Regions from separate parts of the Paenarthrobacter sp. CAP02 genome, predicted to be linked through region 3. Evidence: riboswitches for the same ligand, from Rfam matches in the RefSeq annotation. Region 3 holds a riboswitch; each other region holds the start of a gene.
The links. A riboswitch is a leader RNA that binds a small molecule or an ion and turns the genes downstream of it on or off. The one in region 3 is predicted to bind glycine.

Region 1 (10,286 bases), on a different contig from region 3:
GCTTCTGTCGGTGCCGTTGCCCTGATAACGTCTGCTGATTCCTTCGATCCGGACCTCGGTGTTCCGTTCGGTGCTTTCGCGCGCCGCCGGATCGTAGGTGCCTTCGCGGACGAGATGCGAGCCGGAGATTGGGCTACGCGGTCGGCCCGCAAGCGGATCAAGGAAACCTTGGGCGTCCAGGAGACCTTGACCAGCATGCTGGGACGGGGTCCCAGCGTCGCCGAGATGGCTTCGGCCCTGGGTGTCGAGCGCAGCCATGTTGAAGCTGCCCTGGTGGACGCATCCCGGACGCTGACGTCACTGGATGAGGTGGTGGCGGACACGGTTGCGTCCCCCACCGAATCCCCGGAACACTCTGTCCTGGCCGATGAGCGGATCAAGTACCTCCGTGCCGCCGTCGATGCCCTCCCGGAAAAAATGCGCTTCGTGGTCCAGGAAATCTATCTCGCGGGACGGTCCGTGAAGGAGCTTGCCGAGGAGCTGGGTTCCACGCACGCCGCCGTCTCGCAGCAGCGTGCCGAGGGGATCCGTCTCATGCGCGACGGCTTGGCTGCCCATTACGCCGATTCGCCCGACCAGGTTTTCGAACCGGAATCGCGCATCACAGCCCGCCGCCGCAATGACTATCTTTCATCCCTTGCCGCGGCAACCACGGGTGGAATCACCCGCGGCTTTGGCCTGGGAACCTCACTCAACAGCGCCGTTTAGACACTGACGCGAAGGAGGCCGGGCCGCTCAGCGACCCGGCCTCCTTGCGTAGCCTCGGCTAGTGCGCCTTGGGGACACGCCGGAGTACGACGGCGGCAAGGGCTGCCGCTCCGGCCATGAGTACCAGCCCAATCGCCGCAGTGATGTGGACGCCGGAGTCGAAGGCGACGCGTGCCGAGGCCGTCAATGCTTCAGCCAAGGGCGCTGGGAGCGTGGAAGCAACGTCAACGGCACCGGCCAGGGTTTCCCCGGACTTTTCGGCGGCGTGGCCGGATACGCCGTCCGGTATGACCAGGTTGTGCTGGTAGGAGGCGGTGAGGATGGAACCAAGGACAGCCGTTCCCAACAGCGAACCCAACTCGTAACCGGTCTCCGAGATGGCTGATGCTGCCCCGGATTTGTCAGCCGGTACGGAGGCCAGGATGAGGTCGTTGGAGATGGTCTCCGCCGCACCCACCCCAACAGCAAGAACTGTGAGAGCCGACAGGAGGAACACGGGGCCGCTGCCGTGGTCGCCCACCACCGCCACGAAGTAGCCAACGGCACTGAGCGTCAACCCTCCGGCCACCACAAAACCGGGCCGGACCTTTTTGACCAGGGGCACCACCAGCAGTCCGGCGATGACTGTTGCCAGCAGGGCCGGGATCATTGCGATACCCGCCTCCATGGGGGACTGGCCTTCAACCAATTGCAGGTGCTGGGCGAAGAAGTAGATGAAGCCGGTCATGGAGAAGAGGGAAAGTACGTTGGCAACGATTGCCGTACTGAATACCTTGTTCTTGAACAGGCTGACATCCAGCATCGGGCTGTCGATCCTCTGCTGGCGTCGGACGAAGAGGACACCCATCACCAGGCCGAAAAGCATGAACGCCGCGGCTGATGCCCCAAAGCCGTGCACTGCGAATTCTTTGATGCCGTAGACAAACGGAGCCATGGTCAAGATGGACAAAGCGATGCTGGGGACATCCACCCGGCCCGGGTTCGCGTCTTTGGACTCAGGGATGAGCACCCTACCGAAGGCAAGCAGCGGCAGCAGCAGGAAGGCTGCCACCAGGAAGACGGCGCCCCACCAGAAGTGTTCCACCAGCCAACCGCCGAAGATCGGCCCGAGGGCAGCACCGCCTGAGAACCCGGCCGCCCACACGGCAATTGCGAGCCGGCGGCGGTTGGGGTCGGTAAAGATGTTGCGGATCAGGGAAAGCGTCGAGGGCATCAGCATGGCGCCGAAAACGCCAAGGGCGGCGCGTCCGGCAATCAGCCATTCCGCGGAAGGCGCGAACGCCGTAGCAGCCGAAACCGCAGCAAAGCCTGTGCTGCCGATCAGAAGCAGCCGCCGTCGTCCGATCCTGTCGCCGAGGTTGCCCATGGAGACCAGCAGCGCGGCCAGGACCAAGGGGTAGGCGTCGACGATCCAGAGCAGTTGCACACCACCGACATCGAGGGATCGGGCGATCTCGGGCAGGGCAAAGGTGAGCGCGGTGTTGTCGACGGCCACCAGCAGTACCGGGAACATCAGGAGTGCCAGGGCCGTCCAGTCGCGCCACGGTGCAGGGCCCATGACGGGACGAGCTGAACGGGGAGCTTGGGTGGAGGACGGCGAGAACATGTCCTTACTGTACCGTCCAGACGGTATAGTTTCAAATTAATCCTCAGCAAACCTTTAGGGAATGATGTACTCATGCCACGAAAACCAGTTGCCCGGGACGCCGTCCTGGATGCCTACGAAGCCCTCCTTATAGAGGTAGGGGAGCGGGCCGCCACGCTCGATGCAGTTGCCAAGCGTGCGGGCGTCTCGAAGGGCGGTTTGCTGTACCACTTTCCGAACAAGGAGTCGCTGATTAGTGCCCTCCTGGAACGCCTGGACCAACTGGCAGTACAGGACATTGAGCAGATGAGGGCCGCGCCGGACGGCGCCGCTGCCTACTTCATCCGGACGTCGTTGTGGGCCGGGACGCCGATGGACCGCGCTTTCGTCGCTGCTACGCGGCTGGCTGAGGTTGCCCACGAAGAAACGCGCCGCAGGTTTGCCGGAATCCAAAAGCAGTGGCTCGATGTGCTGGCCAAGGATGTGGGACCCGAGGTAGCGAAGGCCGTTAGCTACATGGGCGACGGACTGTATTTCAACGCAATGTTCGAGGGCGGACAGGAGGCCGGCGACGACGGCCGGGAAGCCGACATCAAGATCCTGCTCGGAGTGCTGGAGCGGCTGCGGAAATAGCGCATCATCCCATTTGCGGCGACGCGCCGCACGTAGGACAATTAACCCTTGTGGCCTGCCTTGATCCGGGGTCGCGCTACAACTGAACATGCCTATGATCTGCGGCGGGAGAGTCCTGCAAGCACGTGATGCAGGCGCCGTAGGAGCAAACCCTCCCCAGGAATCTCTCAGGCCCACGCACCGCCGCGGCAAGGCAACTCTGGAAAGCAGCAGGCGCTCTGACCACCGAAGGGTGAATAGAGTGCTGTGCTCACCGACGGTGCAAGCGATGTTGTTCCAACAACGCGGAAACTCTCAGGTCCAATACAGAGCGGGGAGGAACCCAACCGCTGTGGCGTACCCAAACGCCGCCCAAGTAATGGAGTTCCTTCGTGACGGTTAGTTCTGCCTCCACCACCTTCGTTGATCGGCATATTGGCGCCCGCCGCCAGGCCGACATAGAGACCATGCTCAAGTCCGTGGGCTACGACACCGTTGACGCGTTGGTCGACACCGCCGTCCCCAACGACATCCGCCAGGACGTCGCCCTCACCCTGCAGAACGCCCTGAGCGAAGTCGAAGTCCTTGCTGAGCTGCGCAAGCTTGCCTCGAAGAACAAGACCGCCGTGCAGATGATCGGCCAGGGCTACTACGACACCGTCACGCCGCCGGTGATCCGCCGCAACATCCTCGAATCCCCGGCCTGGTACACCGCCTACACCCCGTACCAGCCGGAAATCTCGCAAGGCCGCCTCGAGGCACTCCTGAACTTCCAGACCATGGTCCAGGACCTGGTGGGCCTGCCCATCGCCAACGCTTCCCTTCTGGATGAAGCAACGGCTGTGGCCGAAGCCGTGCTGATGATGCGCCGCGCCAACAAGAACAAGTCCGCCCAGGACGGCAAGACCGTCCTCGACGCCGACTGCCTGCCGCAGACCATTGCGATCGTAAAGGGCCGCGCGGAAGCGCTCGGCTTCGAAGTTGAGGTCGCTGACCTGAGCGCCGGTCTTCCGGAAGGTGCCATCAACGGCGTCGTCCTCCAGCAGCCCGGCGTTTCCGGCCGTGTGTTCGATCATTCCGCCGTCATTGCAGAAGCCAAAGAGCGCGGCGCGCTGGTCACGGTCGCCGCCGACCTCCTGTCCCTCACGCTCATCACCCCTCCGGGTGAGCAGGGTGCCGACATCGCCGTCGGCTCCGCCCAGCGCCTGGGCGTTCCGCTGTTCTTCGGCGGCCCGCACGCCGCGTACATGGCCGTCCAGAAGGGCTTGGAGCGCTCCATGCCCGGCCGTCTGGTAGGCGTTTCCAAGGACGACGCCGGTGTCCCCGCCTACCGCTTGGCGCTGCAGACCCGCGAGCAGCACATCCGCCGCGAGAAGGCTACGTCCAACATCTGTACCGCCCAGGCATTGCTGGCCATCGTGGCCTCGATGTACGCCGTCTACCACGGCCCGGAAGGCCTGAAGGCGATCGCGGAGACCGCCCACAACCACGCCCGGACCCTGGCCGCATCCCTGAAGGCTGCCGGCGTCGAGGTCCTCCACGGCTCGTTCTTCGATACCATCACGGTCCGCGTTCCGGGTAAGGCTGCCGAGCTGGTGGCCGCAGCTGAGGCCAAGGGCATCAACCTGCGCGGCGTCGACGCCGACACGGTTGGCATCTCGGTGGATGAAACAACGACGACGGCGATTGTCGCCGACGTCGCAAGCGTCTTCGGCGCTTCGGTCACTGAAGCCGTTGAAGGCTTCGCGCTGGAGTCCTCCGTTGAGCGCACCAGCGGCTTCATGCAGCACCCGGTGTTCAACACCCACCGCTCGGAAACCCAGCTCCTGCGTTACATCCGCAAGCTCTCTGACCGCGACCTCGCGCTGGACCGCACCATGATCCCGCTGGGTTCGTGCACCATGAAGCTCAACGCCACGGCTGAAATGGAAGCTATCTCCTGGCCGGAGTTCGCTTCCATCCACCCGTTCGCGCCGGACTCCCAGACAGAGGGTTGGCGTGAGCTCATCACCGACCTCGAGGCGCAGCTGACCGAGATCACCGGTTACGACCAGGTCTCCATCCAGCCGAACGCCGGTTCCCAGGGTGAACTCGCCGGGCTCCTCGCGATCCGCGGCTACCACCTCTCCAACGGTGACGAGCAGCGCAACGTCTGCCTCATCCCGGCTTCCGCCCACGGCACCAACGCTGCCTCTGCAGTCCTTGCGGGCATGAAGGTAGTGGTCGTTGCCACCGCGCCGGATGGCACCATCGACCATGTTGACCTCAAGGCCAAGATCGAGGCCAACCGCGACGCCCTCTCGGCAATCATGATCACCTACCCGTCCACGCACGGTGTCTACGATGCCGACGTCCGCGAAGTGTGCGACGCCATCCACGAAGCCGGCGGCCAGGTCTACATCGACGGTGCCAACCTCAACGCCCTTGTTGGCCTTGCCCAGCCGGGCAAGTTCGGTGGCGACGTCTCGCACCTGAACCTGCACAAGACCTTCTGCATCCCGCACGGCGGTGGCGGACCGGGCGTTGGTCCGGTTGCTGCCAAGGCACACCTGGCACCCTTCATGCCGGGCGATGCGGCTTCCTGGACCGAAGGCAACGACGTTCCGATTTCCGCATCCCGCTTTGGTTCCGCCGGTGTCCTGCCGATCTCCTGGGCATATGTGAAGCTCATGGGTGGCCAGGGCCTCACCGAAGCAACCAAGTCCGCACTGCTCGCTGCGAACTACATCGCGTCCCGCCTCAACGACCACTTCCCGGTGCTCTACACCGGCGAAGGCGGACTCGTGGCACACGAGTGCATCCTGGACCTGCGGGAACTGACGGCCAAGACCGGCGTCACCGCTGAAGATGTGGCCAAGCGCCTCATTGACTTCGGCTTCCACGCCCCCACGCTCGCCTTCCCGGTTGCAGGGACCTTGATGGTGGAGCCCACCGAGTCCGAAGACCTCGTGGAGATCGATCGCTTCATCGAAGCCATGATCACCATCCGCAAGGAAATCGACCAGGTCGCTGCCGGTGACTTCTCCGTGCAGGACTCCCCGCTTCGCCGCGCGCCCCACACGGCAGCCGCCGTCGTAAGTTCCGACTGGGACCGCGCCTACCCGCGTGAGCAGGCTGCCTTCCCGGTCCACCACCTCAAGCAGGACAAGTACTTCCCGCCCGTTGGCCGCATCGACGGCGCAGCCGGAGACCGCAACCTGGTCTGCTCCTGCCCGCCGATCGAAGACTTCGAGAACTAGGGGGTTCCGGAAAATGACTGAGAACTACACGGCCCTCTACGAAGAGCACAAGAAACTCGGCGCCTCCTTCACCGACTTCGGTGGCTGGCAAATGCCGCTCAAGTACTCCTCGGAGCTGGCTGAGCACCACGCCGTCCGCAAATCCGCAGGCCTGTTCGACCTCTCCCACATGGGGGAGGTGTGGGTCAGCGGCCCTCAGGCTGCCGAGTTTCTCGACTACGCCTTGGTAGGCAAAATCTCGGCCATGGCCGACGGCAAGGCCAAGTACTCGCTGATCTGCCAGGAAGACGGCGGCATCATCGATGACCTCATCACCTACCGTCGCGGTGAGGACAAGTTCCTTGTAGTCCCCAACGCGGGCAACGCGAAGGTAGTGGCTGACGCCCTTGCCGAACGGGCCGCCGGATTCGACGTCGTGGTTCAGGACGCCTCCGCCGAAACCTCACTCATCGCCGTCCAGGGTCCCCTTGCGGAATCGATCCTGCTGCGGCTCGTGCCTGCCGAGCAGCACTCCCTGGTCACGGAACTGAAGTATTACGCCGCCGTCGAGGTCACGTTCCTGGTGGCCGGCAGCGGCCAGGACCTGCTTCTGGCACGCACCGGCTACACGGGCGAGGACGGCTTCGAGATCTTCGTGCCCAACGAATCCGCGGCAGCCCTGTGGCAGGCCATTGCCGCAGTCGCGGATGACGGCGAGCTCATCCCCGCCGGCCTCGCATCCCGCGACTCCCTCCGGCTCGAAGCGGGCATGCCCCTCTACGGCAACGAACTTTCCCGTGAGGGCAACCCCTTCGCCGCAGGACTTGGGCCCGTGGTTGCGCTGTCCAAGGAAGGCGACTTCGTGGGCAAGGAAGCCCTGGCTGCCCTGAAGGCGGACGGGGCCGGGTCCACCACCGGCCGCAAGCTCGTTGGCCTCAAGGGCCTGGGGCGCCGTGCCGGACGCAGCCACTACCCGGTCCTGAAGGACGGAGCGGTTGTTGGCGAAGTGACCTCCGGCCAGCCCAGCCCGACGCTCGGCTACCCGGTAGCGTTGGCGTATGTCGACGTCGAGTTCGCCGAAGTTGGAACTGCGCTGGACGTCGACCTGCGCGGCAAGGCCGAGCCTTTCGAGGTCGTTGCCCTGCCGTTCTACAAGCGCCAAAAGTAGCCAGTTTTTCATTCACCACACGTTAGGAAACAGAATGCCCAAAGTAGCGCCCGAACTTCAGTACTCCGACGAACACGAGTGGGTTTCCCGCGGCGAAGGGAACTCGGTGTCTGTTGGTATCTCCGAGGTTGCCACCGACGCCCTGGGCGACATTGTCTACGTTGACCTCCCCGAGGTCGGTTCAACCGTGACCGCAGGCGAGACCTGTGGCGAAGTCGAGTCCACCAAGTCGGTCTCCGACCTGTACTCGCCCGTCACCGGCGAGGTCACCGAAATCAACGACGCAGTTGTTTCCGACCCCGCACTGATCAACAACGATCCCTACGGTGCAGGCTGGCTGTTCAAGGTGGCCGCCGAGTCCGACGGTCCGCTGCTTTCCGCCGAGGAATACGCCTCCAAGAATGGCGGAGACCTGTCCTAGGTATCCCGCCACGCGAGCTCCATGGGCGTAGCGTGGTAATTAGTAACTGAAAAATTGCGACGCCGGGTTGCCGCCTTTGGGGGCCATCCGGCGTCGTGCTTCGGTTGACTTCCGCCACAAGCGGTAGCGGCCATCCGGCAGGACCATCTGCCGGGACATCTCAAGTTTTTATGAAGGAATCACGGCTATGGCTGTTGGTGTTTTCGATTTGTTCTCCGTGGGCATTGGCCCGTCGAGTTCGCATACGGTGGGCCCGATGCGTGCCGGGGCGGTGTTTGCGCAGGAGTTGAAGGACGCTGGTGTCCTTGATTCGGTGGCGTCCTTGCGGGTGGACCTGTACGGTTCGTTGGCGGCGACGGGTCGTGGGCATGGGACGTTCACTGCGACCCTGTTGGGCTTGGAGGGCTACGAGCCGGAGTTGATCCTTCCCGATGAGGTGGAGGAGCGGTTGGCGTCGATTGCGGAGACGGGGAAGCTGAACCTGGCCGGCGAAGTGCTGCTGGATTATGCGGTGGAGGACATGGTTTTGCATCCGTTGACGGTGTTGCCGCGGCATACGAACGGGATGAAGTTCGCTGTCTCCGATGCCGAGGGGAATGTTCTCAAAGAGGCGACGTTCTTCTCGGTCGGTGGCGGGTTCATTGTCCGGGAGGGTGAGGAGTCCGCGGCGCAGGCGGAGTTGGAGGAGTCGAAGAAGGAGTTGCCGTTGCCGTTCCGGACGGCGGCGGAGTTGTTGGGCCGGTGCGCGTCCAAGGGTTTGGGGATCAGCGACATCATGTTCATCAATGAGCGGGCGTCCCGGTCCGAGGAGGAGATCCGGGAGGGTCTGCTGCATATTTGGGCTGTGATGGAGGCTTGTGTTGAAACCAGTTTGCAGCGTGAGGGTGTGTTGCCGGGTGGGTTGAAGGTCCGTCGTCGTGCGCCGGATTGGTTGGAGCGGCTCCTGAAGGAGGACAAGGACCGGAACGATCCGAAGTACTGGCAGGAGTGGGTGAACCTGATCGCGTTGGCGGTGAATGAGGAGAACGCCTCTGGTGGGCGGGTGGTGACGGCTCCGACCAATGGTGCTGCGGGGATCATTCCGGCGGTGTTGTATTACGCGTTGAATTACGCCCCGGGCATGGATAAAGCGACCCAGGCTGATAAGGACGATGTGGTGGTGAAGTTCCTGCTCGCTGCCGGTGCGGTGGGTGTGTTGTACAAGGAGCAGGCGTCCATTTCGGGTGCTGAGGTGGGTTGTCAGGGTGAGGTCGGGTCGGCGTCGTCGATGGCGGCTGCGGGGTTGGCTGAGGTGATGGGTGGTTCCCCGGGTCAGGTGGAGAATGCTGCGGAGATCGCGATGGAACATAACCTGGGGTTGACGTGTGATCCGATTGGCGGGTTGGTGCAGATTCCGTGTATCGAGCGGAATGCGATTGCTGCGGCGAAGGCGATCAACGCGGCGAAGATGGCGTTGTGGGGTGACGGGACGCACCGGGTCTCGTTGGACGAGGTGATCGTGACCATGCGTGAAACGGGTAAGGACATGTCCCACAAATACAAAGAAACAGCGATGGGCGGCCTCGCCGTCAACGTCGTCGAATGCTGAGTCTGTTTACTGTCGGTGCCTAGTGCCATGCTGTATCCATGAGCGGGGGATACGACAGGGATTTTTTGCGGGCACGCCTTGAGCTGCCCAGTCCGTCGGCGACGACGACACTTTTGGACTACATCCACTTCTCCGTGCGTTTCCGGGTTTCCCGGAAGCTCGCGGCGATCGTGGGGGTCAACATTAACGGCAAGGAACTGAACCCGCTGGCCCGGGAAGGTACCTGGCACTTCGATGACCGGATTCCCCGGGAGCAACAGGCCGGTCCGGACGTCTACAAGAACAACGCGTTTGACCGCGGGCATCTGGTGCGGCGTCTGGACCCGGTGTGGGGAGATCCTGCCACCGCCAAAAAGGCCAACCAGGACACCTTCGTGTTCACCAATGCTGCGCCGCAGGTTGATGACTTCAACCAAGGCAAGGAACTGTGGGTGGGGCTGGAGGACCATGTCCTGGAACACGCTGACGCCTACGATGCCAAGCTCAGCGTCTTCACGGGGCCGGTTCTACTCGACGACGACCCCCCGTACAGGGGCGTGCAGGTTCCACGGAAATTCTGGAAGATCGCTGCGTGGACCAGTGATGCCAAACTGGCGGCCGCGGGATTCGTCCTGGACCAGTCGCCGCTCCTGGGCAAAGTAGAGCTGAAACGGGCCATCGACCAGCGGCTCCTGGAAGGCGAACCGCCGCCATTGGGGCCGTTCCGGACGTTCCAGGTGCCTATCGGGGAGATTGCGGATCTGACAGGGCTCAGCCTGAGCCGGTTGGTCAGCGCGGACCGTCTGTCCAGCAGCCAGCGGGAGCTCGGAAAAGCGCCGAAGGCCATTAGGTTGGAAAGCACGGATCAGATCAGGCTTTAGGACGAACCAGAGGATTTTTCCCGGCCCGATAGACTTGGGGCTGCATGTCCGCATGCCTTTGAACACTGCACCAAAACCCTGAGATTGGACACGGCCACCTTGCGAGAATTTACTGCCCGCTTTGCC
Region 2 (10,286 bases), on a different contig from region 3:
CGTCGCTTCCTTATCTTCCCAGCACTCGAAAATGTTCGGGCAACCGGCCTCTTCACAGACCGTGTGCAACCCTTCCTTCTTCACCAGGTTCTTGAGCTGGACGAACTCAGGACCCATCTGGACCTTGGCCTTGATCCACTCAGGCTTACGTTCAACCGGTACCGCCGAGTTACGCTGCTCAACGCGCAGCAACTTACGGCCTTCAGGTGCGAGTGTCATGACGTTCCTTCGTTCTTGGGTTTCAATCTTCTTGCGGCAGTGCGTTGCGGGGTCTGCTCTGCGTGCTTTGCCTGGGTTTTAGGCGGCAAAGCGGGCCTCACAACGGGCGTTTTTCAGCATTCGACGACGTTGACGGCGAGGCCGCCCATCGCTGTTTCTTTGTATTTGTGGGACATGTCCTTACCCGTTTCACGCATGGTCACGATCACCTCGTCCAACGAGACCCGGTGCGTCCCGTCACCCCACAACGCCATCTTCGCCGCGTTGATCGCCTTCGCCGCAGCAATCGCATTCCGCTCGATACACGGAATCTGCACCAACCCGCCAATCGGATCACACGTCAACCCCAGGTTATGTTCCATCGCGATCTCCGCAGCATTCTCCACCTGACCCGGGGAACCACCCATCACCTCAGCCAACCCCGCAGCCGCCATCGACGACGCCGACCCGACCTCACCCTGACAACCCACCTCAGCACCCGAAATGGACGCCTGCTCCTTGTACAACACACCCACCGCACCGGCAGCGAGCAGGAACTTCACCACCACATCGTCCTTATCAGCCTGGGTCGCTTTATCCATGCCCGGGGCGTAATTCAACGCGTAATACAACACCGCCGGAATGATCCCCGCAGCACCATTGGTCGGAGCCGTCACCACCCGCCCACCAGAGGCGTTCTCCTCATTCACCGCCAACGCGATCAGGTTCACCCACTCCTGCCAGTACTTCGGATCGTTCCGGTCCTTGTCCTCCTTCAGGAGCCGCTCCAACCAATCCGGCGCACGACGACGGACCTTCAACCCACCCGGCAACACACCCTCACGCTGCAAACTGGTTTCAACACAAGCCTCCATCACAGCCCAAATATGCAGCAGACCCTCCCGGATCTCCTCCTCGGACCGGGACGCCCGCTCATTGATGAACATGATGTCGCTGATCCCCAAACCCTTGGACGCGCACCGGCCCAACAACTCCGCCGCCGTCCGGAACGGCAACGGCAACTCCTTCTTCGACTCCTCCAACTCCGCCTGCGCCGCGGACTCCTCACCCTCCCGGACAATGAACCCGCCACCGACCGAGAAGAACGTCGCCTCTTTGAGAACATTCCCCTCGGCATCGGAGACAGCGAACTTCATCCCGTTCGTATGCCGCGGCAACACCGTCAACGGATGCAAAACCATGTCCTCCACCGCATAATCCAGCAGCACTTCGCCGGCCAGGTTCAGCTTCCCCGTCTCCGCAATCGACGCCAACCGCTCCTCCACCTCATCGGGAAGGATCAACTCCGGCTCGTAGCCCTCCAAGCCAAGCAGGGTCGCAGTGAACGTCCCATGCCCACGACCCGTCGCCGCCAACGAACCGTAGAGATCAACGCGCAACCCTGCAACAGAAGACAGCACGCCGGACTCACGAAGTTCCCGGGCAAACACCGCCCCGGCACGCATCGGGCCCACCGTATGCGAACTCGACGGACCAATGCCCACGGAGAACAAATCGAAAACACCAACAGCCATAGCCGTGATCCCTTTCAGGGAGGAGAAGAAAACAAACAACAAGGTGGGGGCCGGACCAAATCCCGAGCCAAGGCCGGCCCGGCCCCCGTGGAGGTCCCAGTGCGAACCCCCAAACCCGGTAGTGATGTGTGGCATTCGTTCCCAGCAAATGCCACACCCGGGAGATCAATGTGCGTTAGCCCTGCCCAACACTCGCGCCCTGAACCTGGCCCTTTGGGGCGCCGGCGTCCGGAAGCGTGCGTCTAAGGGAGCGTCACGTCCGCCCAGCGGGCGTTTTCGCGACCGAGCACGCGGAGGATGCTGGCGCCCCAATGGCCAACGCAGCGAGACCACGAAATGGGCGCTAGCCCAGGTTCGCCGTGCCCGGGTACAGCGGGTGCGCCTTCGCGAGGACATCGACGCGGTGACGCAACCCCGAAAGGTCGGTGTCGGCGTCGGCCATAAGGGCTTCGGCGATGATGTCCGCAACTTCCCGGAACGCTGCTTCCCCGAATCCGCGCGTTGCCAGCGCAGGGGTGCCGATCCGCAGTCCGGAGGTGACCATGGGCGGGCGCGGGTCGAAGGGAACTGCGTTGCGGTTGACGGTGATGTCGATCGCGGCGAGGCGGTCTTCGGCCTGCTGGCCATCGAGCTCGCAGTTGCGCAGGTCCACCAACACCAGGTGCACATCGGTTCCGCTGGACACCACGGAGATGCCCTTGGCGGCAACGTCGTCCTGGACCAGGCGCTCGGCGAGGATCCGGGAACCAGCCAGAACGCGTTCCTGGCGCTCACGGAATTCCTCCGAGGCAGCGATCTTGAACGCAACAGCCTTGCCCGCGATGACGTGCTCCAGCGGCCCGCCCTGCTGGCCCGGGAACACGGCAGAGTTGATCTTCTTGGCGATGTCGGCGTCGTTGGACAGGATGATTCCGCCGCGCGGACCGGCGAGGGTCTTGTGCGTGGTGGAGGTGGTGACGTGGGCGTGCGGAACGGGCGAGGGGTGCAGCCCCGCGGCTACCAGGCCAGCGAAGTGGGCCATGTCCACCATCAGGTACGCCCCGACGGAATCAGCGATCCGGCGGAATTCAGCGAAGTCCAGCTGCCGCGCATATGCGGACCAGCCAGCTACGATCAGTGCCGGCTTGTGCTCCTGGGCCAGGCGTTCCACCTCGGCCATGTCCACCGTGTGGGTGTCCTCGCGGACGCCGTAGGGGACCACGTTGTAGAGCTTGCCGGAGAAGTTGATGCGCATGCCGTGCGTCAGGTGGCCACCGTGAGCGAGGTTCAGGCCCATGATCGTGTCGCCCGGCTTGATGAGCGCGTGCATCACCGAAGCGTTGGCCTGCGCGCCGGAGTGGGGCTGAACGTTCGCGTACTCGGCGCCGAACAGGGACTTGATGCGGTCGATCGCGAGCTGCTCGATCACGTCGACGTGCTCGCAGCCACCGTAGTAGCGCTTGCCCGGGTAGCCCTCGGCGTATTTGTTGGTCAGCACCGAGCCTTGCGCCTGCATCACGGCCACAGCCGTGTGGTTCTCGGAGGCGATCATTTCCAGGCCGTCGCGCTGGCGACCCAGTTCGTCGTCGATCTTTGCCGCGACCTCAGGGTCCAGCTCGGACAGCTGGGCATCCAACGACGCCGATACAACCTGCTGGTATTCAGTGACAGTTACAAGGTTCACAGTTCTCCACCGTTCGTTGCAGCGTATTCCTCGGCCGACATAAGCGGCCCTTCCTCGGTGGCGGCCACCTTGAACAGCCAACCTGCACCGTAGGGATCGTTGTTGATCAGTGCGGGGTCGGAAACAACGGCGTCGTTGATTTCGGTGACCTCGCCGGTGACGGGCGAGTACAGATCGGACACCGACTTGGTGGACTCCACCTCGCCGCAGGTCTCCCCCGCGGTCACGGTGGAACCGACCTCGGGCAGGTCAACGTAGACAATGTCGCCCAGGGCGTCCGCAGCAACGGCGGAGATCCCAATGCCTACCGGCCCGCCACCATCGGCGGCAACCCACTCGTGCTCAGCCGAGTATTTCAATTCAGCAACTACCTTGCTCATAAGATTCCTTCTCTCACTAACTGAAACTTTCAAGATCACTCGCGGCAGGTTGACACATCAACCAGCGCTTAGGGGTTCAAACAGTGCCACCATCCACAACGGTTCGGGTCCGGCGACCGGCAGCATGCGTCCAAGGGAGCGTCGCGTCCGCCCAGCGGGCGCCCGTGCGACCGAGCATGCAGAGGTCGGCGGTCCCGAAGATCCGGGCTACTTGGTGCGCTTGTAGAACGGCAGCTGCACGACTTCAAACGGCTCGGCCTTACCGCGCAGGTCGACGTCCACCACAGTGCCAACGACGGAATGTTCGACGTCGACATACGCCAACGCGACCGGGTAACCGAGCGTCGGGCTGGGCTGCCCGGAGGTCACCTCACCGATCAGGGAACCGTCCTTGAGCACCGAGTAGTGCCCACGGGCGGCACGACGGCCGGCTCCCTTGAGCCCCACGAGCTTCTGGCCGAGAGTGGCTCCGACACCCGCAGCCTTGATCGCGGCGAGCGCTTCCTTGCCCACGAAATCACCCTCCTTGGCCAGGGAAACCACGGGTCCCAGTCCGGCGGCGTAGGGATTCATGTGACGGGAGAGCTCGTTCCCGTAGAGGGGCATTCCGGCTTCGAGGCGCAGGGAGTCGCGGGCGGCGAGCCCTGCCGGGATGAGTCCCTGGCCTTCACCGGCTTCAAGAAGGGCTTCCCACAGTACGGAAGCGTCGACGTTCGGGACATAGATCTCGAAGCCGTCTTCGCCGGTGTACCCGGTGCGTGCCAGCAGCAGGTCCTGCCCGTTGATGCTCACGTCAACGGCTGCGTAGTACTTCAGCTCGGTGACCAGCGCGTGCTGTTCGGCGGGGACCAGCTCCAGCAGAATGCCCTCGGAGTTGGGTCCCTGCACGGCGATCAGTGAGGTTTCGGCAGACGCATCCTCCACGGAAACGTCAAATCCGGCTGCACGTTCGCGAAGTGCCTGCGCGACGATCTTGGCGTTGCCCGCATTGGGAACCACCAGGTACCGGTCCACGCCTTCTTCGGGCGAGGGGCGCCGGTACGTGATGAGGTCGTCGATGATGCCGCCGTCGGTGTCGCAGATGAGCGAATACTTGGCCTTTCCCACTGCGATCGCGGACAGCTTGCCCACCAGCGCGTAGTCCAGGAACGCTGCAGCCTCCGGCCCGGTGACCCAGACTTCGCCCATGTGAGAGAGGTCGAACAGGCCAGCGGCGTTGCGGACTGCGTGGTGCTCGGCGAGCTCGGACTCGTATTTCAGCGGCATCTGCCAGCCACCGAAGTCCGTGAAGGAGGCACCCGCCTTTTTGTGTTGCTCGTACAGAGCCGTGTAGTTCTCAGTCATGATCGGGATCCTTTAGTTCTCGAATGATTCGATCGGAGGGCAGGAGCACACCAGATTGCGGTCGCCGGCTGCGCCGTCGATGCGGCCCACTGGCGGGAAGTACTTGTCCTGCTTGAGGTGGTGGACGGGGAAGGCGGCCTGCTCGCGCGGATACTGGCGGTCCCAGTCGGAATTTACGACGGCGGCAGCGGTGTGCGGCGCGTTGCGCAGCGGCGACTCCTCGACAGTGAAATCACCGCTGGCCACCTGCTCGATCTCGGCACGGATGGTGATCATGGCTTCGATGAAACGATCGATTTCGGCAAGGTCTTCGGATTCGGTGGGCTCCACCATCAGCGTCCCAGCAACCGGGAAGGCGAGGGTGGGGGCGTGGAAGCCGAAGTCGATGAGGCGCTTGGCCACATCTTCAGCCGTGACTCCGGTGCGGGCCGTCAGCTCGCGCAGGTCCAGGATGCACTCGTGCGCCACCAGCCCGCCCTCTCCGGTGTAGAGGACCGGGAAGTGCTCATCCAGCCGGGAAGCAACGTAGTTCGCGGCCAGCAGCGCCGACTTGGTGGCTTCAGTGAGGCCCTGCCCACCCATGAGCTTCACGTAAGCCCAGGAGATCGGCAGCACACCAGCGGATCCGTAGCGCGAAGCGGAAATCGCCACGCCATGACCCGGTTCGTGGGCTGCCTTGTTGGCATCGCCCGGCATGAACGGAGCCAAGTGGGCTTTTGCTGCAACGGGTCCAACACCGGGACCGCCGCCGCCGTGCGGGATGCAGAACGTCTTGTGCAGGTTCAGGTGGGACACGTCGCCACCGAACTTGCCCGGCTGCGCCAAACCAACCAGCGCGTTCAAGTTCGCGCCATCGACGTACACCTGGCCGCCAGCATGGTGGACGGCGTCGCACACCTCAACGACGTCGGCGTCGTACACACCGTGCGTGGACGGGTAGGTGATCATGATGCAGGACAGCACGTCCTTGTTGGCTTCGATCTTGGCGGTCAGGTCCGCGTGGTCGATGGTCCCGTCAGCAGCCGTCGCCACCACAACCACTTTCATGCCGGCCAGCACTGCGGAGGCAGCGTTGGTGCCGTGCGCGGAAGCGGGAATCAGGCAGACAGTGCGCTGCTCGTCACCCCGGGAGAGGTGGTAGCCGCGGATTGCCAGGAGCCCGGCGAGCTCTCCCTGGGAACCGGCGTTCGGCTGGATGGAGACCTGGTCGTAGCCGGTGATCTCGGTCAGGTCCGCTTCCAGGTCCTCGATCAGTTCGCGCCAGCCGGCCGTCTGGTGGTCCGGCGCGAAGGGGTGGATGGAGGCGAACTCCGGCCAGGAGATGGCTTCCATCTCAGCGGTCGCGTTCAGCTTCATGGTGCACGAACCCAGCGGGATCATGGTGCGGTCCAGCGCGAGGTCCCGGTCGGACAGCTTGCGGATATAGCGCAACAGCTGCGTCTCGGAACGGTGCGTGTTGAACACCGGGTGCTGCAGGAAGTCGCTTGTCCGGACCACGTCAGAAGGCAGCTCGAATCCGGCCGCGTCCTTCACCGGACCGGCACCAAAGGCGACGGCAACGGCGGAGAGGACCTCCGGCGTCGTGGTTTCATCAATGGAGACGCCCACGGTGTCGGCGTCGATGAACCGCAGGTTGATGCCGCGGGCTTCGGCGGCGGCGATGACTTTGTCAGCCTTGCCGGGGACGCGGACGGTGAGTGTGTCGAAGAACGCCTCGGTCACGAGCTCGCGGCCGGCCGCCTGCAGAGCCGTCGCCAGCGTGCGTGCGTGACCGTGAACGGTTTCGGCGATCGACTTCAGGCCTTCCGGGCCGTGGTAGACGGCGTACATCGAGGCCACGATGGCCAGCAATGCCTGGGCTGTACAGATGTTGGACGTGGCCTTTTCGCGCCGGATGTGCTGCTCGCGGGTCTGGAGGGCCAAGCGGTAGGCCGGAACGCCCGCGTTGTCTTTGGAGACGCCGACGATGCGGCCTGGAAGCGTGCGCTCCATGCCTTCGCGGACGGCCATGTACGCGGCGTGCGGGCCGCCGAAGAACAGCGGGACGCCGAAGCGCTGCGCAGTTCCGACGGCGACATCGGCACCTTGTTCGCCCGGGGGCGTGATGAGGGTGAGCGCCAGCAGATCTGCCGCGACAGTGACCAAGGCGCCACGTTCCTTGGCTTCGGCGATCACCGGGGCGTGGTTGAAAACGCGGCCCGAAACGCCCGGCTGCTGCAGGACGATACCGTTGATGTCGCCGTCGGGCAGGCCAGCCGAGAGGTCCGCGATCTCGACCTCAAAACCCAGCGCCTCGGCGCGGCCCTTCACGATTGCGATGGTCTGCGGGAGGAGGTCGGCGTCCAGGACTGTCTTGCCGTCCTTCACAGCCTTGTTCGCCCTGCGCATGAGCAGCACTGCCTCGGCAACGGCGGTAGCTTCGTCCAGCAGCGAGGCGTTGGCCACGGGAAGTCCCGTGAGGTCTTGGACCATGGTCTGGAAGTTGAGCAGCGCTTCGAGGCGGCCCTGGGAAATTTCCGGCTGGTACGGGGTGTAGGCCGTGTACCAAGCCGGGGATTCGAGGATGTTGCGGCGGATGACGGGCGGGGTCACGGTGTCGTAGTAGCCCTGGCCGATCATCTGCACGGCAGTTTTGTTCTTGGAAGCCAGCTTGCGCAGCTCAGTGAGGACCTGCACCTCGGTGAGGGCGTCCTGCAACTTCAGCGCAGTGTCCTGGCGGATGGAATCTGGGACAGCAACGTCCACCAGGCCATCGACAGAGTCATAGCCGATGGCCTTGAGCATGGTGTCAACATCGACCTGGCGGCGGGCGCCGATATGCCGGTCCGCGAACGCGGTGGGGGTTGATTGTACAGTCAAGAGGAACTCCATGATTCAGGCGCCCGTTGAGCGCCACGATGATGTGGGTTCCTCCCCGCTCTGTATTGGACCTGAGAGATTCCGCAGGAATGGTTGCCTGCTTGCACCGTCGGTGAGCCCGGTTTCCCGGACTGCTTTCCAGAGTTGCCTAACCGCGGCGGTACATGGGCCTGAGAGATTCCTGGGGAGGATTTGCTCCTACGGCGCCTGACTGGATGTACCGGCAGGACTCTCCCGCCGCAGATCAAAAGCGTTGCATCACGTGAGTGACACGCTTCACACCATAGCGGGTTATTTTGAAAAAGCGCAAGCAAGCTGTGACTACTGATGCATGGCCTCATGGATTTGGAGCGCGAACCACAACTGCGCAACCGTGGACGTTTCGCCCATGTCCAGCCCCGTCAACTCACCGATTTTCCGGATCCGGTAGATGATGGTCTGCCGGTGCGCGAACAACGTCGCAGCCGTCTTTTGCCAGGAACGCTGGGAGTCCAAATATGTCCGCAGGGTCAGGATCAGATCGCCGTCCTGGCTCTGCTCATAATCAAAAACCGGGCCCAGCAAGCGGCGCACCAACGCCGCGTGCTCCAGGAATTCGAGCCCCGGGCACACTGGGGGAAGATCCACTTCATGACCCGCAGCCGGCTGGAGCGCCTCTACCCGGAGCTCGACACTTTCCTCCAGGTCCGCCGCGAATTCGATCCCCGCGGAATGTTCCTGAACGACCACACCCGGTCGCTGTTTGGCTGAGGTCGTGACGGGGCAGGGGAGCGCGCGTGATGCACTCCCCTACCCCGTTACACCGGGTTGAAACATGGGGATGGTAGTTTGTTCACTGCTGAGGCAGACATCCGCACCCGAGCTGAGGACACTCCATGTTTAAGGGTTTCAAAGACTTCATCCTTCGCGGCAACGTGATCGAACTGGCCATCGCCGTGGTGATCGGCAGTGCTTTCACCGCACTCGTCGGGGCCTTCACCACCCACATCATCAACCCGGTCATCGCCGCGGCCGGTGGCATGAACGCCGAAGGCCTGGGCTTCAAGATCTGGGAAAACAACCCCGCCACGTTCGTCGATTTCGGGGCCGTCCTGACCGCCCTGGTCACGTTCGTCATCACGGCTGCCGTGGTCTACTTCATCTTCGTGGCGCCCATGAACAAGATCAACTCCCTGGTCAAGGACCGCCTCTCCACCGAGGAACCCGAGGAAGAGCCGCTCCCCGCAGATACGGCACTCCTCGCCGAAATCCGCGACCTCCTCAAGGACGCAGCCGCTGCCCGCAACGCAGGTACCGCTTCCGCGCTCGACCCCGGGCTCGGCTCCGACCCCGTCCGTTAGGGCCAGCACAGCCTTTAAAAGTAGCTCCACCCAAAACCCGGCTCCCTCACACGAGGGGGCCGGGTTTTTGCGTGGGGCTTCGCGGATTTACAAAAATATATAGACCGGTCTATTATTTCCCTATGGCTATCAAAGGAAACCTGACGAAGGCACGGCTTACAGAGTCCATGCTGCAGCTCATCCAGACCAGCGGCTACAGCGGCACCGGCCTGAACGCTGTGATCGAACACGCCGCCGCACCCAAGGGGTCTGTCTACTTCCACTTCCCCGGCGGGAAGGAGGACCTGGGAGTCGCAGCGGTCGACCTCGCCGCGACGCAATTCCAAGCCCTGATCGCGGAGGCGGCATCTTCCGCGGGCGGCCCGGCTGAAGCTGCCCGCGCCGCCATTGAGGCTTTGGCGACGATCGTCAGCGGGAGCAACTTCCAACTGGGCTGCCCTGTCTCCGTCGTCACCTTGGAGATGGGCGCTGAGAGCGAGCGGCTGCGGCAGGCATGTGCCACTGCCTTCGAGTCGTGGATCGTACCGACGTCCGCGCTGCTCGAAGCAAGCGGCATTGACGCAAAGGAGGCGCGGTCCTTGGCGACGGTCATTGTGTCGACGATCGAAGGTGCGGTGATCGTCTCCCGCGCCATGCAGGACACCCAACCCCTGGCTTCGGCCGCTGATGTCGTAGCAGAGCTCATCAACCACCGCCTCGGGACCACTGGGAGGACCCGATGACAACACTTGAAGACCCCCGCCACGCCCTGGTCTTCGGGGCCTCCGGATTGGTTGGCAGGCATCTCGTCCTGGCCCTGGCCCTGGCTGGCGCGAACGTCACGGCGGCTGTACGGACCGCCGAGTCCGGCGCCCGTGTCGAGCGATGGGTGCGGGAGCACGGCCTGACACGGAGCATCAACACGACGATCGTCGATTTCGAGTCCCCCGGGATCGTCACTGGAGGCCCCTCGGCATTCCCGGACGTC
Region 3 (10,286 bases):
TGTCGGCGAGTCAATCATCCACAACGACACCGTGGCTTTTGCCAGCGCCCGTAAGCCGCTGGCGCAGGTGTTCAAGCCGGTTGGCGGCAGCGATGACAAGAAATTCATCGCGATCGTGAACCACTTCAAGTCCAAGGGCTCCGCAGCGACCCCGGACGACACCGACAAGGGCCAGGGCGCCTCCAACGTTGCCCGCACCAAGCAAGCCGAATCCCTGCTCGCTTTTTCCAAGGACCTCCAGGCTTCCAAGGGCACTGACAGGGTTTTCCTGATCGGCGACTTCAACGCCTACTCCAAGGAGGACCCCATCAACGTCCTCACCGACGCAGGGTACACCGACCTTGAGGTCGGCACCGGCAAGCACTCCTACCTGTTCGGCGGCATGGTGGGCTCCCTCGACCACATCCTGGCGTCCCCGGCAGCCCACAAGGTGGTCACGGGAACCGACATCTGGAACATCAACTCCGTGGAGTCAGTGGCGCTGGAATACAGCCGGTATAACAACAATCTGACCAACTATTATGCCCCGGACGAGTTCCGGGCCAGCGACCACGATCCCGTGGTGGTGGGCCTGAACCTGACTCCGGACGCACCGGCCACCGTTGACCTGCAATTCCTGGGCATCAACGACTTCCACGGCCGGATCGACGCCAACACGGTGCTCTTTGCCGGAACGGTTGAGAAGCTCCGTGCAGCAGCAGCGCCCGGCGCGACTGCCTTCATTTCCGCAGGCGACAACATCGGCGCTTCCCTCTTCGCATCCTCGGTTGCGAAGGACCAGCCCACCATCGACGTCCTGAACGCACTTGAGCTGCAGGCCTCCGCTGTGGGCAACCACGAGTTCGACGGCGGCTGGTCAGACCTGCGCGACCGCGTCATCGCCGGAGGCAACAACGCAAAGTTCGCCTACCTGGGCGCCAACGTTTACCAGAAGGGCACCACCACCCCGGTCCTGCCGGAGTACAAGGTCCTGGACATGAACGGCATGAAGGTAGCGGTCATCGGTACGGTCACCCAGGAAGTTCCTTCCCTGGTAACCCCCGCGGGGATCACCGATCTTGAGTTCGGCGACCCCGTGGACGCCATCAACCGGGTGGCTGCGAAGATCAAGGCCGAAAAGCTGGCGGACCTTATCATCGTCGAAAACCATGACGGCGCCGCTTCCGGTACCCCCGAGGGCGCCACGTTGGAACAGGAAGTTGCCGCGGGCGGCCCGTTCGCCAAGCTCGTCAACGAAACCACCCCTGACGTAGCTGCCATCTACACCGGGCACACCCACAAGGAGTACGCCTGGGACGCGCCCGTACTTGACGCCAACCGCCAACCCACCGGCAAGACCCGCCCGATCGTGCAGACCGGCAACTACGGCGAGAACGTGGGCAGCGTAACGCTCACCGTCGACACGGCAACCAAGTCCGTCACCGCCTACAAGGCAGCAGTCGTGGACAGGACCACCGAAACCGCTGAAAGCCTCGTCGCGGCCTACCCGCGGGCGGCCGCAGTGAAAACCATCGTGGATAAGGCCCTGGCCCAGGCTGCTGAAATCGGCAACCAGGCCGTGGGTGCCGTGACCGCCGATATCACCACAGCATTCACCCCGGACCCTGCCGGAGGCGCCCCCAAGCGGGACGACCGCGCCAGCGAATCCACGCTGGGCAACCTGGTAGCGGACTCCCTGGTGGACACGCTCAAGGCGCCCGAACTCGGCGCGGCGGAAATCGGCGTCGTCAACCCCGGCGGCCTGCGCAACGAGCTGTACTACGCGCCGGATGGCACCATCACCTACGCCGAGGCCAACGCGGTCCTGCCGTTCGTGAACAACCTGTGGACCACGTCCCTGACGGGTGCACAGTTCAAAACGCTCCTGGAGCAGCAGTGGCAGACCAACCCGGACGGTACCGTACCAAGCCGCCCGTACCAGCAGCTGGGGGTGTCCAAGAACGTCAACTACACCTACGATGCTGCCCGTCCTGCGGGTGACCGGATTACCGGCATCTGGGTCAATGGCGCTGTGATCGGCCCCGCAAAGCAGTACAGGATCGGTACCTTCAGCTTCCTGGCAACAGGCGGTGACAACTTCCGGGTCTTCAAGGAGGGCAGCAACACGAAGGACACGGGCCTGGTGGACCGTGACGCCTGGATCAAGTACCTCCAGACGCACAACCCGGTCTCGCCGGACTTCGCACGCCGCTCAGTTGCTGTGGCAAACTCCACCGCTGCCGAGGTCAAGGGCGGCGAGTCCGTGACGTTGACGGTTTCCAAGCTGAACCTGACCTCCATTGGCAGCCCGGCGAACACCTCATTGAAGGCTGTCTTCGTTGATGCCAAGGGCGCCTCCGTGGCTCTTGGAGATGTTCCGGTGACCGCCGGTGCGGCGTCCGTCAACGTGAAGGTTCCCGCCACGGCGGCCGCAGGTACCGGTACCTTGGTGCTCACCGCCGTCGAGTCCGGAACGGTAGTGAAGGCCCTGGTTAAGGTGGCCGCGAGCGGCCCCAACCCGCCGCAGTGCACCCCGCCCACCAAGCCGTCCAAGTGGTACGACATTGTTGGCTGGCTGCGGTACGGCATCGAATGGTTGCAGTACCAAAAGTGCCTGAGGGGCTAAGCACCTCATAGCATGACCCAAAGACAGGCCCCCCACGAGTTAATCGTTGGGGGCCTGTCGTGTGGTTACTTGTTTGCCGGCTCCGGATCCTGGACCTTGGCAGCATCGCTGCGCAGCTCAGCCTGGAAAGCCGCGTACCGCGCCAGGTGCGTTGGGCGGCGCCGGAGTACCGCCCACGCAATCCCAAGGATCACGAACCACAGCGGCGTTGCGAGCAGGGCTGCGAGCGTGTCCGGCTGGGTGGTCAGCGTCCACAGCACGAAGGCAAAGAATGCGAACACCACCCACACCATGGCCACTCCGCCGGGCATTTTGAACGCCGAAGACTCGTGAAGGTGTGGGCGGCGCTTCCGGAAAGCCAAGTAGCTGGCCAGGATGATCGACCAAACGAAGACGAAGCAGACAGCTGACACGGTGGTCACCATGTCGAACGCCTTGCCGACATCCTGGCCGGCGTACATGAGCACGACGCCGGACAGCAACAGGACGCAGGACAGGAACAGTGCGTTGCGGGGTACTTTGCGTCCGGAGAGCGCGCCAAAGACCTTGGGGGCATCGCCTTCCTGGGCCAGGCCGAACACCATGCGGGACGTGGAGTAGATCCCGGAGTTGGCTGAGGACATGGCTGACGTGAGGACCACCAGGTTGACGATGGTGGCTGCTGCACCCAGGCCGGCCAGCGAAAACATGGCAATGAAGGGGCTGTGACCGGCAGCGAACTGGGTCCATGGCGTGACGGACATGAGGATGATCAGCGCGCCCACGTAGAAGAGGAGCACGCGGATGGGAATCGAGTTGATGGCCTTGGGCAGGTTCTTTTCCGGGTCCTTGGCCTCGGCCGCAGTAGTGCCCACCAGTTCGATGCCTACGAAAGCGAAGACCGCGATCTGGAATCCGGCGACGAAGCCCATGAATTCGTTCGGGAAGAAACCTCCATGGCTCCAGAGGTTGGTGAAGCTGGCGGGTCCGGCGTCGGACTGGAAGCCGCTGAAAATCATGAACAGGCCAACAATGATCAAGGCCGCGATGGCGACGATCTTGATGAGGGCGAACCAGAACTCGGTTTCGCCGAATGCCTTCACCGTTGCCAGGTTCAGTAGCAGGAGGATGCCGATGGTAATGAGACCCGGCACCCAGAGCGGAAGGGAAGGCCACAGCTCCTGCGAGTAACCCGCGATCGCGATGACGTCCGCGATTCCCGTGATGACCCAGCAGAACCAGTACGTCCAACCGGTGAAGAAGCCGGCCCAAGGACCCAGGAGGTCAGCTGCGAAGTCGCTGAAGGATTTGTAGTTCAGGTTGCTGAGCAGCAATTCGCCCATGGCACGCATGACGAAGAACAGCATGAAGCCGATGATCATGTACACGAAGATGACGGACGGGCCGGCGGCTGAGATGGTTTTGCCGGAGCCCATGAAAAGGCCTGTTCCAATGGCTCCGCCGATGGCGATGAGCTGGATGTGGCGGTTGCTGAGTTGCCGCTCAAGATGCGGGGAATCGGTACCGGTTGAAGGTGGGCGCTGAATCGTCAAAGGAACTCCATCGTTCAGGCGGCACTGGGTGCCACAAGATTCGGTTCCTCCCCGCTCTGTAGATGGACCTGAGAGTTTCCGCAGGCGTGGGCCTGCTTGCACCTTCGGTGAGCCCGGCGTTCCGGACTGCTTTCCAGAGTTGCCTCGCCGCGGCGGTACATGGGCCTGAGAGATTCCTGGGGAGGGTTTGCTCCTACGGCGCCTGTGGTGATGTACCGGCAGGGCTCTCCCGCCGCGGATCAAAAGCGCGCACCACCAGTTCGGTGATGCAGCTCACACACTAACGAAGGCCGGGCGGCACTGCAAACCTGAGTCCTCAGCGGGCCAGAATGCTACGCGCAATCTCGTCGGCGTCCCGCAGGGTCCGCTGTCCGCTGGCATAGGCCTGCCCGGTTCGGGGCCGGGCCTCCGCCGCGATGGCCGTGCCCCACTGTGAGGCGGACAACTGCAGGCCCAGCACGTAAAGGTTCTCGGTGACCGCCCCGTTCGCCGCCAAGGGCCGGTACGGATGTGGCACGACGTCCAAACCCGTGGTCTGCATCGGGGTACCTTCGACGCTCATCATGATCTTGGTTCGGACCAACCCGTCAGCCATGAGCTGCTCCAGCAGCGGAGAGAGGTTGATGCCAACCCTGTTGGCAGGCGACATCGCCTCGATCAGGGTCCGGGCTTCCACCGGCGCGTCGCGCACCCACGGCGAAACCGCACGGAACAGTTTCGCACTCCGGTCCACACTGAACTTCGGGTCCGGGCCAACAAAACTTACGACGCCGGCCCGCGCCAGGGCGGCCAGCTGCTCCGAACGCAGCGCGGGCGCCCCACTGGCCAGCCCCTCTACGAAGGACTCAAACCAGCCGCGAAGCCCTGCCAACCAGGATTCGTCGGTGATGCCGCCATCGGCCACCACCGATTTCAGGATTGCCCGACCGGTGTGGAGTGCACCGATGGCCATCTTCACAGGGTCCGATTCGCCCAGAGCCGATCGGCGCGCATCATCATCGAGGTATGCCGTGATGGCCGCGTCCAGCTCCCGCCTGGACGCAAAAGTACGCCCTGCCAGCGGCGCGGCAAGCCCGCGAAGATTCAGCCGACGGGACGCGACGACGTGCTTTTCCACGAGATCGCCCACATCGTTCTCCCACTTCGCCGTGGTGTGCGCGTGCGGTTGGAGTGCGTCCTCGAGGTCCGCCAGGAACTGCGCGGGGTCCTTGATCGCAGTGGGTTGTGAGCGGGCCAGCGTTGAGTAATACGCCCACAGCGCATCACGGTGCAGCAGCGGCCAAAGATCGTGGTCGAAACCGGGCTGGATTCCGGCCGCATGAAACCGGTCCACGGCGTCTTCGGTCAGGTAGCGCATCGTGATGCTGCTGGGGTAGTAACCCGCCAGCCCCGCCTTGGCCCGGTAAGGGGTGCCCCGCCGGGAGGCAGCAATAATCCTGGGTTCCCGGCCAGATGCCCGATACTCCAACACGCCTGCCCCCGGAGAACCGGCCTCGACGAACTTCCCGCCGCGGCCCTCCGTCAGCTGTCCCATGACGTCGAAGAAGTTCAATCCCATTCCGCGGATCAGCACCGGCTCGTTATCCGGCACCGCCTCCCAGTCAACGTCGGCGGGTGGCGCCGGCGGAAAATAGAGCAGTCCTTGCTCCTCCGCCGCGCTCTTGAAAGACCTCTGCTCGGGATTCAGCCGGGACTCGACATGACCCAGCGCGAGGACCACGGAACCGACGGTGAGGATCGCACCGTTGGCGAGTTCGACGTCGAACGCGTCTTTGGTTCCGTCCTTCACCGGTCGCGCCGCGACGGCGGAGGTCTCATGGAACGTGACCTCGACGCCGTCGGGCAGCCGTTCGAGCAAGCCATCCAGGGTCTGGCGCAAGTACCGCCCATACAGGGCACGGCTGGGGAAGTCGTGTGATTCGAGCGTGGCAAGCTCCGCCTTTTCGGCGTCGTCCAGTCCCAAGCCATCATGACGCCGGGCCTCGCGCCATTTGTCGAACGAACCACCGGCCAGCGGAGGAGCGAGCTCAGGGTCCTCCGGGATGAGCGTCGGATAAAACGACTGGGTGTTCATCAGGTAGAGCCGGGACTGCCCCGGCTGCCACACGTGGCCCGAACCCGCGGGGAAAGGATCCACCACGTCGATGTGCAGGGTGGCCCCCGACGCGCGCACAGCATGACCCCCGGCAGCCCAATTCGCGAGCAACCGCTCAAGGACGCTGGTGCCCCGGGGGCCAGCCCCCAGCAGGGCAACACGGTTGGTTTCGGATTTAGCCACGCTCAAGCCTAACTTCTGCGTGACTTGCTTACTGTTGAAAAGTGTTGCTTGGATGGGGCAATGACCACCACAGAAGCTGATCAGACGCCACTTCCCGGGAATATGGCCGCGCCCGGCCGTCCCCGCCACGCCGCTGAGGTTGCGCCTGAACCCACGGATGAAAACATCTGGCTCGAAGACATCCATGGCGAAGAGCAGCTTGCATGGGTCCGGGAACAGAACGCGCGAACCGAAGAATTGCTTGAGGACGCTGAATACTCCGCCGTCGAAGCCGGAATCCTTGAGGTCCTGGACTCAACGGACCGCATTGCCATGGTCTCCAAGCGCGGCGGGTTCTACTACAACTTCTGGAAAGACCAGGAACACCCCAAGGGACTCTGGCGCCGCACCACATGGGAAAGCTACCTCACCGACGATCCTGAATGGGACGTCCTCCTGGACGTTGATGCGCTGGCTGCAGCGGAGGGCGTCGAATGGGTCTTCCATGGGGCCGGTTTTCTCCGCCCTGCGGACGGAAACGAGTACCGGCTGGCCATGGTGTCGCTGTCCCCCGACGGCGGTGACGCGGACCGCCACCGCGAGTTCGACGTCGAATCGCGCACCTTCGTTGAGGGTGGCTTCGACCTCCCCACTGCCAAGGGCAACGTCAGCTGGCTCGATGCCGACACCCTGCTGGTCTCCAGCACCGCGGACGGGCTCCCGGCCACGACCTCCTCGTACGCCCGGACCGGCGTCAAACTCCGCCGCGGGGAGGCCTTGGCCGATGCTGAACGGCTTTTCGAAATCCCGGAAGACCACATGCTGGCCATGGTGGCCCACGATTCCACGCCCGGCTTTGAGCGGACTTTTGCAGTTGACTACATCGACTTCTACAACCGCAGCACGTGGGTGCTGCGGGACGGATCCTGGGTGGCCATCGATGTACCAACCGACGTCAACATCAGCGCCCACCGCGACTGGCTGCTTTTCCGCCCCCAGAAGGACTGGGACGTTGATGGCACTGTTTACCCGGCAGGGTCCTTGCTCGGGGCTGCCTTCCAGGACTACCTGGCGGGTACACGTTCCTTGACGGTGCTGTTTTCGCCGGACGAGCACACATCCCTGCAATCCTGGAGCTGGACGCAGGACTACCTCCTGCTGAACCTCCTCCGCGATGTCTCCTCGGAGATCCGGGTGTTGAATCCGTCAGTCCTCGACTCCCATGGAGCGTGGGCTTCAACGCCGCTGGACGCCTGCCCTCCGCTGCACGACGTGAACGCCTACGCCGTGGACGACGAAGACCCAGGCTCCGCCGGCAACGACTTCTGGCTCGTGGCCACCGGTTTCACCACGCCCACCACCCTGACCCGTGGAACGCTCTCCCCTGCCTCGTCCCAAGGCGAGGACGGCGGCGTGGTGAGCGAGCACTCGGTAGTGAAGCGGTCGCCGTCGTTCTTCAACGAAGCGGACTATGAAGTCCAGCAACACTTCGCCGTCTCGGCGGACGGAACCAAGGTCCCCTACTTCCAGGTCGCCTCCAAGGACCTGGTCCTGGACGGCCAGAACCCCACCCAGCTCTCCGGCTACGGCGGGTTCGAGATTTCCCGTACACCCGCATACAGCGGCACGATTGGGCGCGCCTGGCTGGAACGGCGGACATTTGGAGCCCCCTCCGACGACGGCACGGAATCCCACTCCCGTGGCGGCGTCTACGTAGTGGCCAACATCCGTGGTGGCGGCGAATACGGACCCTCCTGGCACCGCGCCGCGCTCCAGGAGAACCGGCACCGCGCCTATGAGGACTTCGCCGCGGTCGCGAAAGACCTCATCTCCCGCGGCGTCACCAGTCGACGCCGGTTGGGCTGCGTAGGCGGTTCCAACGGCGGGCTGCTGGTGGGAAACATGCTCACCCAGTATCCGGAATTGTTCGGCGCTGTCTCCTGCGGGGTGCCGCTCCTGGACATGCGCCGCTACACCAAGCTGTCCGCCGGCTACTCCTGGATTGCCGAGTATGGCGACCCCGACGTGCCTGGACAGTGGGAGTTCATCCGCACGTTCTCGCCGTACCACCTCCTGCACGACGGCGTGGAATATCCCGAAACCTTCATCTGGACTGCCACGTCCGACGATCGGGTGGGACCCGTCCAAGCCCGCAAGATGGCCGCCCGCATGCAGGCCATGGGTATCCCGAACGTCTGGTTCCACGAGGCCTTGGAGGGCGGCCACGCGGGAGCATCGGACAACCGGCAGGCTGCCGCGCTGCAGGCACGGAGCAACCATTTCCTGTGGCGTTCGCTGGCCGGGAGCAACTGACCAACAACTGGTTTTGCGCTGGAGTGCAGGTTCTGCGTATCCTTGGTGGGCTAGCAATAGCAAAGGGAGACGTGCCAGAGCGGCCGAATGGGCTTCACTGCTAATGAAGTGTGGGGCACAACTCCACCGGGGGTTCAAATCCCCCCGTCTCCGCGAACAGGTCCCGGTTTTCGAACCGGGACCTTTTGCGTTTAACCGCGCTTCGCTCCGCCGCTCACTTCGGCTCCCGCGTGCCGGTGCAAGGCCAGGCTGTCCACCGTGCTGATCAGCATCAGGACGGCCATCGCAATGAACGCCCCCTTATATGCCGCTACCTGGTCACCGCCCAGGAGATGCGTCGCTTCGAACAGCCGCAGGAACAAAGCTCCCACCGCGATCCCGGCCGCGGCAGCCAACTGAACCAGCGTCGCGGAGATCGCGTTGGCCGAGGGCAGCTGTTCCGGGACGATGTCCGCGTACTGCACCGAGGCGTACGCGGAGAAGCCGATGGAACGGAAAGCTCCGCTGAAAAGCAGCAAAGCGAGAATCACGGGCTCAGGAGTTTGGGCATCCAGGAACGCGCACAGGGCAAACGTCACGGCGGAGGCGAACGACGCGAAAACGAGCACCGGCTTGAAACCGAAGCGCCGGATCAGAGGCGTCGTGGCCGGCTTGATCCCAATATTGCCGACGAATACTGCGGCGACCATGACACCGGCTTTGAGGGGATCCCAGCCAAAGCCGTCCTGGAACATCAGCGGCAACAGGAAAGGCACCGAACTGATGGTCAGCCGGTAAATGAAACCGCCCGTGGAGGTCGCCCTGAACGTCCTGGTCCGGAACACTCCGAGGTTGAACAGGGGAACGTCGGCTTTCCGCATCCACCAGACAGCGCCCGCGAGCGAGAGCACCCCTGCAGCGACCACCACAACGGCAATCGCGTTGGACGCGTGGCCGCCCAACGTTTCCAAACCCACCACCAAGGCACCCACGCCCAGGGTGGTCAGCAGGAGCCCAAACCAGTCAAGGCGGCGCTTGGAGTCGAACTGGGTCCGGGGCACCAGCCTGAGCGCGGCAATGAACGCCGCCAAGCCAAGGGGCACATTGATGATGAAGATCCAGTGCCAGGACAGGAAGGTAGTGAGCGCGCCACCGACCATCGGAGCCAGGACCGGGGCGAGCAGTCCGGGCCACACCAAATAGGCGGTGGCCCGGAGGAGCTCGGATTTGGGAGTCCCGCGCAACACCACCAGGGTGCCAACGGGCACCATCATGGCCCCGCCCATGCCCTGGGCCACCCTGCTGAGGGTAAGCATGGACAGGTCTGTGCTCACGGCGCAGAGCAGGGAGGCGACGGTGAACACCGAGATGGCGAGGCAGAAGATCCGGCGGGCACCGAACCGTTCAGCCAGCCAACTGCTGAGCGGAATTCCCATTGCAACCGTCACCAGGTATGCGGTCATGGTGATGTTGATATCTGCCGGCGCTACGCGGAAATCCGCGGCAATGCTGGGAATCGCGGTGGTGAGGATGGTGCCGTCGAGGAACTCCATGAAGAACGTTGCAGCCACCAACAGGGCCAGGCGCGGCCGCCAGCTGG

Region 1: another riboswitch for glycine. It lies ahead of gcvP (aminomethyl-transferring glycine dehydrogenase); the one in region 3 lies ahead of cycA (D-serine/D-alanine/glycine transporter).
Region 2: another riboswitch for glycine. It lies ahead of gcvP (aminomethyl-transferring glycine dehydrogenase); the one in region 3 lies ahead of cycA (D-serine/D-alanine/glycine transporter).

The regions. Positions count from the first base shown of each region.
Region 1 is NZ_JBEEII010000002.1:579,964-590,249, reverse strand. It holds gene ABHM97_RS05555 (sigma-70 family RNA polymerase sigma factor) at 1-708, shown strand, start outside; gene ABHM97_RS05550 (MFS transporter) at 767-2,314, opposite strand; gene ABHM97_RS05545 (TetR/AcrR family transcriptional regulator) at 2,387-2,926, shown strand; glycine riboswitch at 3,022-3,119, shown strand; glycine riboswitch at 3,121-3,245, shown strand; gene gcvP (aminomethyl-transferring glycine dehydrogenase) at 3,298-6,144, shown strand; gene gcvT (glycine cleavage system aminomethyltransferase GcvT) at 6,158-7,291, shown strand; gene gcvH (glycine cleavage system protein GcvH) at 7,326-7,712, shown strand; gene ABHM97_RS05525 (L-serine ammonia-lyase) at 7,900-9,300, shown strand; gene ABHM97_RS05520 (DNA/RNA non-specific endonuclease) at 9,339-10,160, shown strand; gene ABHM97_RS05515 (lipid II:glycine glycyltransferase FemX) at 10,245-10,286, shown strand, end outside.
Region 2 is NZ_JBEEII010000001.1:269,376-279,661, forward strand. It holds gene lipA (lipoyl synthase) at 1-219, opposite strand, end outside; gene ABHM97_RS01380 (L-serine ammonia-lyase) at 333-1,733, opposite strand; gene glyA (serine hydroxymethyltransferase) at 2,077-3,396, opposite strand; gene gcvH (glycine cleavage system protein GcvH) at 3,393-3,776, opposite strand; gene gcvT (glycine cleavage system aminomethyltransferase GcvT) at 3,984-5,120, opposite strand; gene gcvP (aminomethyl-transferring glycine dehydrogenase) at 5,133-7,979, opposite strand; glycine riboswitch at 8,128-8,226, opposite strand; gene ABHM97_RS01405 (PucR family transcriptional regulator) at 8,301-8,606, opposite strand; gene ABHM97_RS01410 (D-arabinono-1,4-lactone oxidase) at 8,610-8,729, shown strand; gene mscL (large conductance mechanosensitive channel protein MscL) at 8,855-9,319, shown strand; gene ABHM97_RS01420 (TetR/AcrR family transcriptional regulator) at 9,442-10,041, shown strand; gene ABHM97_RS01425 (alpha/beta fold hydrolase) at 10,038-10,286, shown strand, end outside.
Region 3 is NZ_JBEEII010000005.1:58,364-68,649, forward strand. It holds gene ABHM97_RS10210 (ExeM/NucH family extracellular endonuclease) at 1-2,605, shown strand, start outside; gene cycA (D-serine/D-alanine/glycine transporter) at 2,671-4,137, opposite strand; glycine riboswitch at 4,281-4,379, opposite strand; gene ABHM97_RS10220 (FAD/NAD(P)-binding protein) at 4,454-6,415, opposite strand; gene ABHM97_RS10225 (prolyl oligopeptidase family serine peptidase) at 6,476-8,707, shown strand; tRNA gene ABHM97_RS10230 (tRNA-Ser) at 8,773-8,860, shown strand; gene ABHM97_RS10235 (MFS transporter) at 8,899-10,286, opposite strand, start outside.